DNA from 4 places in the Alteromonas sp. KS69 genome. Region 3 is predicted to be linked to each of the others. Evidence: predicted binding sites of a transcription regulator. Region 3 holds the regulator's gene; each other region holds the start of a gene.

Region 1 (3,213 bases), on a different contig from region 3:
TTTCCGGCGTTGTTTCGAAGAGTAGCCTCAGGGGCAGGAGAGGCTATAACCACCTTATAGGCAACCTCCTTGGATTTAGTTGTTTGAGCGAAAACGGGTTTCGGTGTTGAGGGGCTAGACACTACATTCTGTGTTTTCGCTTCAAACTCAACAGGGTCGCTTTTTGGTGAAGGGTTATCGGTATAAAGGATAGTGCCATCGGCTTGCTTCACTTTATAAACAGGAGAGCTTGAGGTAGTAGACTCATCAGGGTCGTTTGATGTGCTTTGCCCATGGCTTTCACTGGGGAGTAACACCATCACCGTAAGCAACGCAATGTAGGGATAAATAGTCAATAGGAAGACCCACTCATAGTTTCTTACTTATATAGTAGAAAAGCTTTGGCATAAAAAAAAGCCCGCATAAGCGGGCTTTTGTATAAATAAGCACTTAAGCGTTAATTAAACGCTGTAGTACATGTCGAACTCAACTGGGTGAGTTGTCATGGCAAGCGTAGTTACTTCTTCAGACTTAAGATCGATGTATGCATCAATCATGTCGTCAGTCATAACGCCACCCGCTTTAAGGAACTCACGGTCGTTATCCAATGCTTCTAGTGCCATTTCTAGCGAGCTAGCAACGGTTGGAATTTCTGCCGCTTCTTCTGGTGGTAAGTCGTACAAGTCTTTATCCATAGAATCGCCAGGATGGATCTTGTTCTTAATACCGTCAAGGCCAGCCATAAGCATTGCTGAGAAAGCAAGGTATGGGTTAGCTGTTGGGTCAGGGAAACGTACTTCGATACGACGCGCTTTATCGCTAGTTACGTATGGAATACGGATAGATGCAGAACGGTTACGTGCAGAGTATGCAAGCATTACCGGTGCTTCAAATCCTGGAACCAAACGCTTGTAAGAGTTCGTTGATGCGTTTGCAAAAGCGTTGATTGCACGAGCGTGTTTAATAATACCGCCAATGTAGAAAAGCGCTTCTTCAGACAGACCAGCATACTTATCACCCGCAAAGATGTTTACGCCATCTTTAGCGATTGATTGGTGACAGTGCATACCAGAACCGTTATCACCAACAAGAGGCTTAGGCATGAACGTCGCAGTTTGGCCATAAGCGTGAGCTACATTATGTACTACATACTTATAAACTTGGATTTCATCTGCTTTGGTTACTAGTGTGTTGAATTCGCAAGCGATTTCGTTTTGACCAGCAGTAGCCACTTCATGGTGATGCGCTTCAATAACTAAGCCCATTTCTTCCATTACTAAGCACATTGCTGCACGAATGTCGTGCGCTGAATCTACTGGAGGAACTGGGAAGTAACCGCCTTTAACACCAGGACGGTGACCCATGTTTCCGCCTTCAAAATCAGCGCCTGAGTTCCATTTTGCTTCAGCAGCATCAATCTTGTAGAAAGAGCCAGCCATGTCTGTGTGGAATTTAACATCGTCAAAAAGGAAGAATTCTGGCTCTGGACCGAAGAATACTGTGTCGCCGATGCCGGTAGATTTTAGGTATTCTTCTGCACGGCGCGCAACTGAACGTGGATCACGCTCGTAACCTTCCATTGTAGAAGGCTCTAGGATGTCACAACGAATATTAACTTGAGTCTCTTCTGCGAATGGGTCAACTACCGCACTCGTAGGATCAGGCATAAGTACCATGTCTGATTCATTAATGCCTTTCCAGCCTGCAATTGAAGAACCATCGAACATTTTACCTTCTTCAAATGTCTCTTCGTCTACCGTAGCAGCAGGAATCGATACGTGTTGTTCCTTGCCCTTAGTATCAGTAAAACGCAAATCAACAAATTTCGCTTCACTTTCTTTAATCAGCTCTAATGCCTTTTCTACTGACATCGTGTCCTCCAGGTTTAATGTAAAAATGCGGAATGATCAGCTTCATCCCAACAGTGGAAAAACTAAAAGCGATTTTCATGCCATCTATCGTGGTTCCAATTTTGCTGGCTTAGCAGCAAGAGGATAACTGAATGATTAATGGTGTTGCACGATAATGGTGCTCAATCGCTATATTTTGGTGCAAATTAAACTTAAGTAGCCGTTAGCTAGCCTAGAGTAACTTGTCTTCACTTACCACCGAAAACAGGGCGCAAAAGTAATAAATTCGTTAATCAAAGACTATAATAGTGAAAAACATGCCTACCTTTTAAAAAAAAGGTGCGCAAACGCCGTGGTTTTTCTGTACAATCCGCGCAAAATTTACTATCTGCATTTTTTGCAACAAATCTAATGCATGCTTAACATCATGTAATGATTTACACAGGCTCCCTAGATGAATACCACTGATATTAATAAATTACGTAACATTGCTATTATTGCTCACGTTGACCACGGTAAAACAACTTTGGTTGATAAACTGTTACAACAGTCAGGCACTCTTGAAACTCGCGGTGAGCAAGAAGAGCGCGTGATGGACTCGAATGACATCGAGAAAGAACGCGGCATCACAATCTTAGCGAAAAACACTGCTATTAACTGGAACGACTACCGTATCAACATCGTAGATACTCCAGGACACGCCGATTTCGGTGGTGAAGTAGAGCGTGTAATGTCAATGGCCGATTCAGTGTTGCTTCTAGTAGACGCGCAAGAAGGTCCAATGCCTCAAACGCGTTTCGTAACACAAAAAGCATTTGCTCAAGGCTTAAAGCCAATTGTTGTTATCAACAAAATTGATAAGCCAGGCGCACGTCCTGATTGGGTTATGGATCAAGTATTCGATTTGTTCGACAACCTTGGCGCAACTGACGATCAACTAGACTTCCAAGTTGTTTATGCTTCTGCACTGAATGGTTGGGCTTCACTAGACGCCGACAAACCTGAAGAAGACATGAATGCTTTGTTCCAAACGATTGTTGACCAAGTATCGCCTCCAGACGCAGATGCTTCTGGTGCATTCCAAATGCAAATTTCTCAACTTGATTACAACTCATATGTTGGTGTAATAGGTGTTGGTCGTATTAAGCGCGGTACTGTTAAGCCAAACCAACAAGTAACTGTTGTTACTGCTGAAGGTGAGAAGCGTAACGGTAAAGTTGGCTTAGTATATGGTTACCTTGGTCTAGCACGTCATGAAGTTGAAGGTGCAAGTGCTGGCGATATCATCGCAATCACAGGTTTAGGTTCGCTTAAAATCTCTGACACTATTTGTGATACTAACCAAGTAGAAGCAATGACACCGTTATCTGTTGATGAACCAACA
Region 2 (3,213 bases), on a different contig from region 3:
CAAGGGCGATAGAATTACCATTCGTGCATCATTGGGTGGGATGGCGGTTAAAACATCTGGAATAGCACAACAAGATGGTGTTATTGGCGATACCATAAAGGTGCTCAATGCCAGTAGCCAAAAGCCCGTGATAGCGGAAGTCGCCAGCGCTCAAGAAGTCGTGGTACACTTGTAGTTCAGCGTGCTAAAAAACTACGTTTTCGTTGTATAAAAACCTAAAGAAAAGAAGGTTTGTGCCGATAACTTGTACAGAGGCGAAAAGGTAGTGGAGAAATATTATGGCAATTAACAATGTAAACAATGGGTTACCCAAAACACCCGTTGATAATACAAAAATTTCGCAACAGAATCAGGCACAGCAGTCGCAACAGCAACAAGCGACGTCTAACAATGCATCTGTTGCTCAAGCACCACGACAAGATTCAGTATCCTTGACTCAGTCTGCACAGCAGTTGAATCAAGTTCAGAAGAAAGGTTCTGAAGCGCCTGTAAATCAGGAAAAAGTCGATCGTCTTAAAAAAGCGATATCAAGTGGTGAATACAAAGTTAACCCTGAAGTGTTAGCGAATAAAATCGCTAAGCTTGAGGGTGAGATTTTTGGCCAAAAATAATTAGGTTTCTATGACTAGTCATCTTTATTCAGCGTTATCACAACAGGTCACTAACTTAGAGGGCCTGTGCTTGATGCTGGAAAAAGAATTACATTTAATTAGCTCACGAGATGCAGAAACCTTGATGAGTCTTTTAGAAGATAAGTCTAAATTACTAGAGTCTATTCAATCTACGGACCAAAAAGTCGAGGCGTTATATCGCCAAACTACAGACGAAACGATTAGTGCAGATGAACAAGGGTTAATGGATAATGCGAAAAGTCTGTTAGAAGACTGTAAGTATAAAACCCAAATCAATCAGAAAGCCGTAGAGCAAGGACAGCTTCGCCTCACACACTTACGGAATCTGATGTTGGAAGTTCGCGCTAAAGAGTCGTTAACCTACGATAAGAAAGGTAAGCCAAATGCAGGCCGTTTAGGTTCAGGTATTAGCGCCTAAGTAATGCACTCGTTACCGAAAGCCCCAATAAAAGCACAAAAAAGCGCGTTTAATACGCGCTTTTTTGTGGGTGCTATTTAGCCATACATCGAAATACTTAATAGTATTTGATGTCTTTTATTCTTTGTGGCTTCGCTGTCGTCAAATAAATGTCGTACACGCGATGCATATCTAGCTCAAGTTCGGTGGCATAGGTGTCTTCACCCACGGGGTAACTTTTTATTACCCTAGCCCCTCTAATAACGCCCTCTACAGAAGCCCGCAAGGTTTCATTATCCACCACAAGGCTAGACAGTGATTGATTACCTTCAATACGCTGTCCGTACACCTGCTCTGCAAGTTCTCTGTAAGCCTCTAGTTTTGATGCTTTAATTGCCATCAAGGTTTTCACGGTTTCGCTTTCACCCCGTTGCGACATAATTGGGGCATATCCAACGGCACTTAGCACAGGGTAACTGTCTGGCTCAACCGTCTCCCACTCCACATGTTTGTCTACAAATAGACTACATCCTGATAAACCTGTTAGTGCAGCAAATAAAGCCATCGTCATCCATGCTCGGCTACGAATCAATTTTTCAAAAAACACCATTAGAGAAACCTCATTCTCAATTTTTCTATTAGTGGATAAGCAATGTTTACGCCTAAATTTTAAATTTGAAACATTGGCATCTATTTCGCTTATTATAAGTTGGAGCAAAAATTGACATAAAGTCGAAAAAAACCGATTAAAGAATCTGATACAAAAGAATACTGACTTAAATTAACTGATGTAGTGCCCTCTTATCGCACTGCAACAAAAGGACAAGACTGTGCTTGGCATACAAACATTCGCTAAACTAACGTTAACTAGCGTGTCTTCTGTGAAAAGAAGATATCAAGCTAGATACGCCAAGGTCGCCTTTTTTATGGCGCTGTTTTGCCTTGCTTTAGTGTCAACAGGGCAAAGCCATGCCGCTTGGTATGAAGCCAAAGGCCAAGCAGTTATCGTGAACGGTAATAAAGAAAAAGCACGTAGAGACGCCACAGAAGAAGCCCTCAAACAAGCATTGTTATTCGCAGGTGCCTCGATAAGCAGTGTTCAGCAGCTCACAAATGGGTTACTTGAAAGTGAAGACATTACCATTAGTAGTTCAGGTGAAGTGGATCATCTCGAACTCACTGATGAAGTATGGCATAGCGACTATGTTACCGTAAGCGTCAGGGCGGATATCTTTCCTGCGGCTAAACAATGTACCGCAGTTGAGTATGATAAAAATATTGCCACCAGTTACTTCATGGTAGAAAACCGCAATCATTTAGTTGAAGGAAAAATCCCTAACTTTTCCGAGGCAGTCACAAGAAAGCTGGCTACCGAAATGTCGGCGCAGGCGCAGAATTTGAATTTAGCGTACATTGCTCCACACACCACACGATGGGGAGTTAATGGGCTTGAAGAAAATGTGCGCGCATTATCACAACAATCAAATGCACAGTTTGTTTTAATCGGCAGCATTAATGACGTTAGTGTTGAAAGACAACGCCCTTCTTCGATTGCATTCTGGAAAGAAGAAAAAGCCACCCGTTACTTTTCGCTAAGCATTAAGGTTTTCGACGGTATAAATAGCGGCTTGCTGCTGCAGCAAGATTACATAACTGAAGCAAATTGGCCTTTTGACCGGTTTACCGATGTAGACGAATTTTCGTCAACCTTTTGGCGGACAGATTACGGCAATGCAATTAGAAAGCAGATGCAGCAGTTAACCGCTGATATTAACGAGACTATTGCCTGTCAGCCTATGACTGGCAGAGTGCTTAATGTTGCCGGTTCGCATATTTCAGTATCATTGGGCCGCGATAATGGCATACAAAATGGTGATGAGCTTTTTGTCTATCAAACCAGCGAAATTATCGACAGACACGGTAAAGCCTATTTGCAGTACCATATTTACCCCGGTGCATTTGTTGTTGAAAATGCTTATGGCAATACTGCAAGATTGATTCATAAAGACAGTGGTATTATTGCGAATATTCAAGAGAGTGATTTCGTTATCAAACGATAGTTCGGTTACAGCGTCTACTAATTACATAGAAGAACTAAACAACCGCTCACCCTTTATAGCAGGGTACAAAACTTAGATAAAGGTTTTTAAACCAAAGGGTTCCGTTCGCGGATTAAGTTCGTAT
Region 3 (3,213 bases):
TACATGATTGTTGGCTTAGTTCCTCTAGATAAGGGCAAAATCAGTATTGATGACAGCGAATTAACCCACGAGCCCATGCACGAACGTGCTCGCCGCGGTATTGGGTATTTGCCGCAAGAAGCCTCTATTTTTAGAAAATTGACGGTGTTTGAGAACATCATGGCTATCTTGCAAACCCGTAAAGGGTTAAGTTCATCAGAACAAGAACAAGAAGCCGATGCGCTACTTGATGAATTTAATATCAACCATATACGTAATAGTACGGGTATGAGTTTATCCGGTGGTGAACGCCGCCGAGTAGAAATCGCACGAGCATTAGCAGCCGATCCGCAATTTATTTTGCTTGATGAGCCATTTGCTGGTGTTGATCCTATATCGGTTAATGATATAAAGAAGATCATTCAACATCTTCGTGACAGAGGAATTGGAATCCTCATCACCGATCACAACGTAAGAGAAACACTGGATGTGTGTGAGAAAGCGTATATTGTGAGCCAAGGCGAACTCATCGCGCAAGGGACGGCAGAACAAGTTTTAAGTAATCAGAAAGTAAGGGATGTATACCTAGGAGAACAATTCAGGCTATAGTTACTGTAACCGAATTGTCATTTTCAGTTTTAAGCACGGGTATATTCACAACAAGAGTTTAAAAATAAGACGTAGATGAAACCATCTTTACAGCTAAAGTTCAGTCAACAACTTACCATGACACCGCAGTTGCAGCAGGCAATCAAGCTGCTGCAGTTGTCTACGCTCGACCTGCAACAAGAGATTCAGGAAGCACTTGACTCAAACCCTCTTTTAGAAGTTGAAGAAGGCGGTGATGACCACCCTGTTGAGAAAAACAACATGGACGGCGACGACCCTTCTGTAGAAGCTGCTCCTACTGCTTCTAGCGATTCATTAGAAGCTGGTGACGCGCTTGAAAAGAACGATCTTCCCGACGAGTTGCCAATCGACAGCACATGGGATGAGTATTACTCGGCCTCTTCTGCCCCCGCTCCTGGCCCATCGAATAATGATGACGACCAATTGTTTCAGGGTGAAACCACCGACAATATTCAAGACCATTTGCTTTGGCAGATGCGCTTAACCCCGTTTTCAGATACAGACCGCGCCATTGCTACCGCCATTATCGACTCAATTGATGAATCTGGTTACCTTAACGTACCCATTGAACAGATTTTAGAATCGGTAAACTCTGACGATGTTGAAGAGTTGGTAGAAATGGACGAAGTTGAATGTGTACTAAAACGTATTCAAATGTTCGACCCTATTGGTTCAGGTTCACGTACACCGCAAGAATGTTTGCTCGTGCAGCTTCGCCAGTTCTCAGACGATACGCCATGGCTTACCGAAGCCAGACAGCTTATTAATGAGTACTCAGACCTGCTGAGCAGCAAAGATTACCGTACGTTAATGCGCAAGAGTCGTTTGAAAGAAGATCAACTTCGTGAAGCCATGCGCTTATTGCAAACGTTGAATCCTCGTCCTGGCAGTGCATTAATTACTAAAGAACCCGAATACGTTATTCCTGATGTTTCGGTAAACAAAAAGAATGGCCGTTGGGTAGTAGAACTTAATCCCGACAGCTTGCCAAAATTAAGCGTAAATCAACAATACGCTGCCATGAGCCGACGCTCTAAAAACAGCAGCGATTCGCAATTTATTCGCTCGCATATGCAAGAAGCCAAGTGGTTTATAAAAAGCCTTGAGTCAAGAAACGACACCTTGATGAAAGTAGCAAACTGTATTGTGCAGCAACAAATGGGCTTTTTCGAGCACGGCCCAGAAATGATGAAACCAATGGTGCTAAATGATGTCGCAGAAATGGTAGATATGCATGAATCCACCATTTCACGAGTCACCACGCAAAAGTATATGCATACCCCTCGTGGCATTTTCGAGTTGAAATATTTCTTCTCTAGCCATGTAGCAACGGAATCTGGTGGTGAGTGTTCATCTACCGCTATTCGCGCACTAATTAAAAAGCTTGTGGCAGCGGAAACGCCCAGCAAGCCATTAAGCGATAGCAAGATTGCTCAATTGTTGGCCGAACAAGGCATTAAAGTAGCCCGGCGAACAATAGCAAAATACCGGGAATCGTTATCGATTCCGCCGTCAAACCAACGCAAAAGCCTTATTTAAAGGCCTTGATAATTTAAGGAAGACGAAATATGCAAATCAACCTTACCGGTCATCATGTCGAAATTACTGATTCTTTGCGTAGCTATGTCGATACTAAGTTCAGCAAACTAGAGCGTCACTTTGATCACATATCTAATGTGCATGTCATCCTGAACGTCGAAAAACTCAATCAAAAAGCCGAAGCCACCATGCACCTTAGCGGCGCAGAAGTGTTTGCTTCATCTCATAATACAGACATGTATGCGGCGATAGACAGCATGATCGACAAACTCGACAGGCAAGTTATCAAGCATAAGGAAAAGCTGAAAAAGCACTAAATATTAGTATGGAAATTCAAGCCATAGTAAGTTTGGACCGCACCGAGTGTGCGGTTCAATGTAACAGTAAAAAACGTATTCTAGAGATTATTAGCGACATTGCTGCTAAAAATAATCCCGACATCGATCAGGCTAGTGTATTAAATAGTCTACTAACCCGTGAACGAATGGGGAGTACGGGTATTGGCAATGGTATTGCTCTGCCCCACGGTCGATTACCGGGCTTAGAACACGTTATCGCCATTATTGTAACCAGCAACCCTGCCATCGATTTTGATGCGCTTGACGATCAGCCCGTAGATATATTCTTTGCCCTATTAGTGCCAGAAGAGAAAACAGAAGGTCACTTACAAACACTCGCTACCGTGGCGGGTAAGCTAAGTGATAAAGAAACGGTGAAAGCCATTAGGCGGGCCTCCACCAGTGATGACATCATTACGGCTTTAAGCTAAAAAAGCACTGCACCATATTTTAAAAGGGAGAAATGCAGGTGAAACTGATTATTATCAGTGGTCGATCCGGTTCAGGAAAATCAGTTGCGCTACGTGCCCTTGAAGATTTAGGTTACTATTGCGTAGATAATATTCCGGTTAACCTTCTCCCTACTCTGACCCATACCGTGGTTGATGAATATGACCAAGTTGCGGTAAGTATCGATGTAAGAAACCTACCCAAAAATCCAGCGGACTTGGTAGAGATCTTAGATTACCTACCCTCATCGTGGTCTATGACCATTGTGTACATCGAC
Region 4 (3,213 bases), on a different contig from region 3:
AACTCAGAAGTGAAACGTATTAGCGGCGATGGTAGTGTGGGGTTTCCCCATGTGAGAGTAGCACACTGCCAGGTCCCATTCGAAGAAAGCCCTTATCGTATGATAAGGGCTTTTTTTATGTCTAATAGAAAATAATATTAGCAGTTACGCCGTAGTAAAAAACTGAGCGTACTGCAGGTCCTCCTTGCGCGCTCATTCCAAAAAAGCATCATGATTCTGCACCCAGTGGTATATGAGCCACCGAACTCTGAAGTGAAACGTATTAGCGCATGCCGAGACTCGGCGGCCAGTAACTGGCGTGGGGATAGTGCGGGGTTCCGGTGACCGGCCCAGCCAGTGTGGCCCAGCTAGTGTGGCCCAGCCCCATGGGACAACGTGCAAGCCATGAAATGGTTGCCAGAGTTAGCACGGGGTGGCCCTCCACACTGCCATAGTTCGTTGTGAAGCAATCCCATTCGAAGAAATTGCTTCACAACGATTGCTTCACAACGATTGCTTCACAACGATTGCTTCACAACGATTGCTTCACAACGAAGCCTATCCTAACGGATAGCCTTTTTTTATGCTTGTAAGAAAGTGAACAGGCAATAAAAAGCCCCGCAGGGGCGGGGCTTAAACTAGGCGCTTATTAAGCTTAGTATTACTGGCCCATTGTCTTAATTTCTTCAAAATATCTACGGTATTCCATACGAGTAATAAGTTCGTTGCCATCTTTATCCATGGTCATGAAATCACCTTTAATACCTGCGTTTTCAATTTCACGTTTAGATAGTTCACCATCTTTATTAGCATCGGCTTCATCGAATCGCATATTCGCAGCATCCGTAACTTCTGTACGTAATGTGTTGTTCTTTTCACTGATCACAGCACCCGTTTCGTCGATGGCTTCACCATGTTTCATCGAGTGTTGTGTGTCGCTAGTTTTCATTTCAGAACGCATTTCTCTATTTTGTTCACTAATTACGTCGCCGTCTGCGCCCATGGATTCATGTTTAGCCATAGCGGATGTCTTGCTCATTGAATCATGGTTTGCATTGGTTTTCGTTTCAGAGCGGAGTTCTTTATTTGCTTCGCTAATTACATCGCCATCTGTGCCCATAGCCTCTTTCTTGTCCATGGGATGGTGTGCGCTATCGGCTTTACCATCGTGGTTTGTTTTTTCTTTAACCACTAATTCGTCAGTAAACCTTTCAGGTTTAGACTTTATGTAGGCAGTAAACTCAGAGTGGTTAATCATATCATCACTGTCTGAGTCTATTTTAGACATAGTCTCTTCAGTAATACTTCCCTTAACCTCTTCCTTGGAAAGCATGCCGTCGCCATTTGCATCTAGTGCCTCAAAGTCTGAGGTTATTCTAGATTCATGATGGGCAGCGAACGCGGAAGTAGACATTACTGCGCCAATAACCATTGCTAACGTTAGCTTTTTCATAATAAATTCCTTCTTTGCATGTGTAATGCTTTGGGTTAAATATGAGAAGTGAATGCCGAAACCGTTCACGGTATTGACGACAATCTAAAAGGCACGAAGGTATTTCCGTGCTTCTACTCCTACATATCTTTATTCCTGTTTAGTAAATCACACTGTTTCATTCCTGATTTATAATTCATACTTTGTGCCAAACGTTAATATATTGATTTAAATGCACTTTTATTTATTTGCCTGAACGACATAGGTAAATAAAGTGTTAAAAAGACACAAGCTGTGAAATATATGCACTGTGTTACATAGCCCAGATATTCCCGCTTAAAAGCTTCATGCCCTTCTTAATTGGTTCGAGATTTAACCTTCCTGACTCTGAAATTTGCAATTAAATCAGTGTGTTAATTCGTAAGGTAACCAGAAGGTTTAATTCGAAAATTTTCCGTAATCTTTGTTCCATCAATACAGCCCAAAGCTAGGGGATAAGGAATGTTTTCAACAATGCTTAGTAAAAATATTAGTAAAAAACCCACAGAAAAGCTTTTTAACTTTTACCAGGATTCTTCACTTTCGCGCATGATTAATTTTCTCAATGAAGCAGTTGTCGTTATAGATGTTAACGGCACTATTGAAATGCTTAACTCTACATCCGCCTCATTACTGGGAATAGAAAAAGACAAATTGCTAGGACATAATTTACTTGAGCTAGTTATAGATGATACGGGTAAGTCTCAAACTTATGTTATTGAGAGCTTAGATGCAGGCCAAAGAGGTTTAATTTCCGCCCCTCCTATGGAAGTTAACCTTCAAGCAGACAAAGACAACCAAACACATGTGTGTGTTGAAATGTCGATATCAACGTTACCAGAAGCATTCTCATCGGCTAATACACTGTATCTTTGTATACTCCGCGACCTTACGCTTCACAAGGCAGAGTATGGTTCGCTATTACACAAAGCTAATACCGACTATTTAACAGGGCTAGCTAACCGCCATAGGTTTGCCGAATACCTTGATAAACAGTGGGATGTTTGCGAGCAAGACGATGTACCTCTAAGTATTATATTTATTGATATCGACCACTTTAAAGACTTCAACGACCAATATGGCCATATAGCGGGGGATAGATGCTTAAAGAGAATAGGGGAAACTATTTCGTTAAGCCTTCCTAATCGCGATACCTTAGCCGCACGCTATGGCGGTGAGGAGTTTGCCTTGGTGTTGCCCCGATGTTCAGCACAGACCGCCCAATTATTAGCGATACGTATTAAGCGACATATATCGCAATTAAGTACCAGGCAGTTTGCGTTATCGCAAGAATCAGAGTTAACAGTAAGCATGGGTGTGGCAACGCAAATGGAGAATCGCTACAGTTCAAAAGAAGGTTTGTTGAACGCGGCTGATACATTGCTTTATCAGGCTAAGTCTCAGGGAAGAGATCAGATTTGTTTTTTGTGAAATAGAATGGGGCTTCCTCACGAAGCCCTAAATTTTTAAACTGGTTTTCTATTTATAATTTGTGGATCACACATGAACCGTTCGCCGGTTTGGGTATCAAGTACCCATACTTCTATGTAGATGTCGTCGGCAACATCGTCACCGTCATCAACACCAATGTGAATGCTGGCATCGGTTTTATCCTCTAAAGTTACATCACCAGGGCTGGTTGCGGTAACCCAACGAAAGGCGTAACGGTCATTTAAAGCGGGCGAAAATTCGATATTCAATTTACGATTGGTATTGCTATCAAATGCAATAGCTTCGGGTGTGTAGCGATAGTAGTAGCCTTC

What was found. The regulator sigma-54, encoded in region 3, starts transcription at its own class of promoters, with help from an activator protein. The targets are predictions, from matches to a motif close to GTTGGCACGNNNNTNGNNT.
Region 1: the regulator sigma-54 is predicted to act here: its motif matches at 1,917-1,935, upstream of glnA (glutamate--ammonia ligase).
Region 2: the regulator sigma-54 is predicted to act here: its motif matches at 1,712-1,730, upstream of C7Y69_RS05195 (flagellar assembly protein FlgT).
Region 4: the regulator sigma-54 is predicted to act here: its motif matches at 1,606-1,624, upstream of C7Y69_RS00010 (EF-hand domain-containing protein).

Annotation. Positions count from the first base shown of each region.
Region 1 covers NZ_PYHU01000022.1:54,406-57,618, forward strand. The annotation lists gene C7Y69_RS13800 (hypothetical protein) at 1-335, opposite strand, end outside; gene glnA (glutamate--ammonia ligase) at 441-1,850, opposite strand; gene typA (translational GTPase TypA) at 2,284-3,213, shown strand, end outside.
Region 2 covers NZ_PYHU01000005.1:412,270-415,482, forward strand. The annotation lists gene flgA (flagellar basal body P-ring formation chaperone FlgA) at 1-175, shown strand, start outside; gene flgM (flagellar biosynthesis anti-sigma factor FlgM) at 279-611, shown strand; gene flgN (flagellar export chaperone FlgN) at 622-1,050, shown strand; gene C7Y69_RS05190 (LPP20 family lipoprotein) at 1,148-1,600, opposite strand; gene C7Y69_RS05195 (flagellar assembly protein FlgT) at 1,956-3,089, shown strand.
Region 3 covers NZ_PYHU01000010.1:166,931-170,143, reverse strand. The annotation lists gene lptB (LPS export ABC transporter ATP-binding protein) at 1-588, shown strand, start outside; gene C7Y69_RS09220 (RNA polymerase factor sigma-54) at 664-2,148, shown strand; gene hpf (ribosome hibernation promoting factor) at 2,178-2,465, shown strand; gene ptsN (PTS IIA-like nitrogen regulatory protein PtsN) at 2,474-2,917, shown strand; gene rapZ (RNase adapter RapZ) at 2,956-3,213, shown strand, end outside.
Region 4 covers NZ_PYHU01000001.1:191-3,403, forward strand. The annotation lists rRNA gene rrf (5S ribosomal RNA) at 1-74, shown strand, start outside; gene C7Y69_RS00010 (EF-hand domain-containing protein) at 641-1,432, opposite strand; gene C7Y69_RS00015 (sensor domain-containing diguanylate cyclase) at 1,925-2,881, shown strand; gene C7Y69_RS00020 (hypothetical protein) at 2,917-3,213, opposite strand, start outside.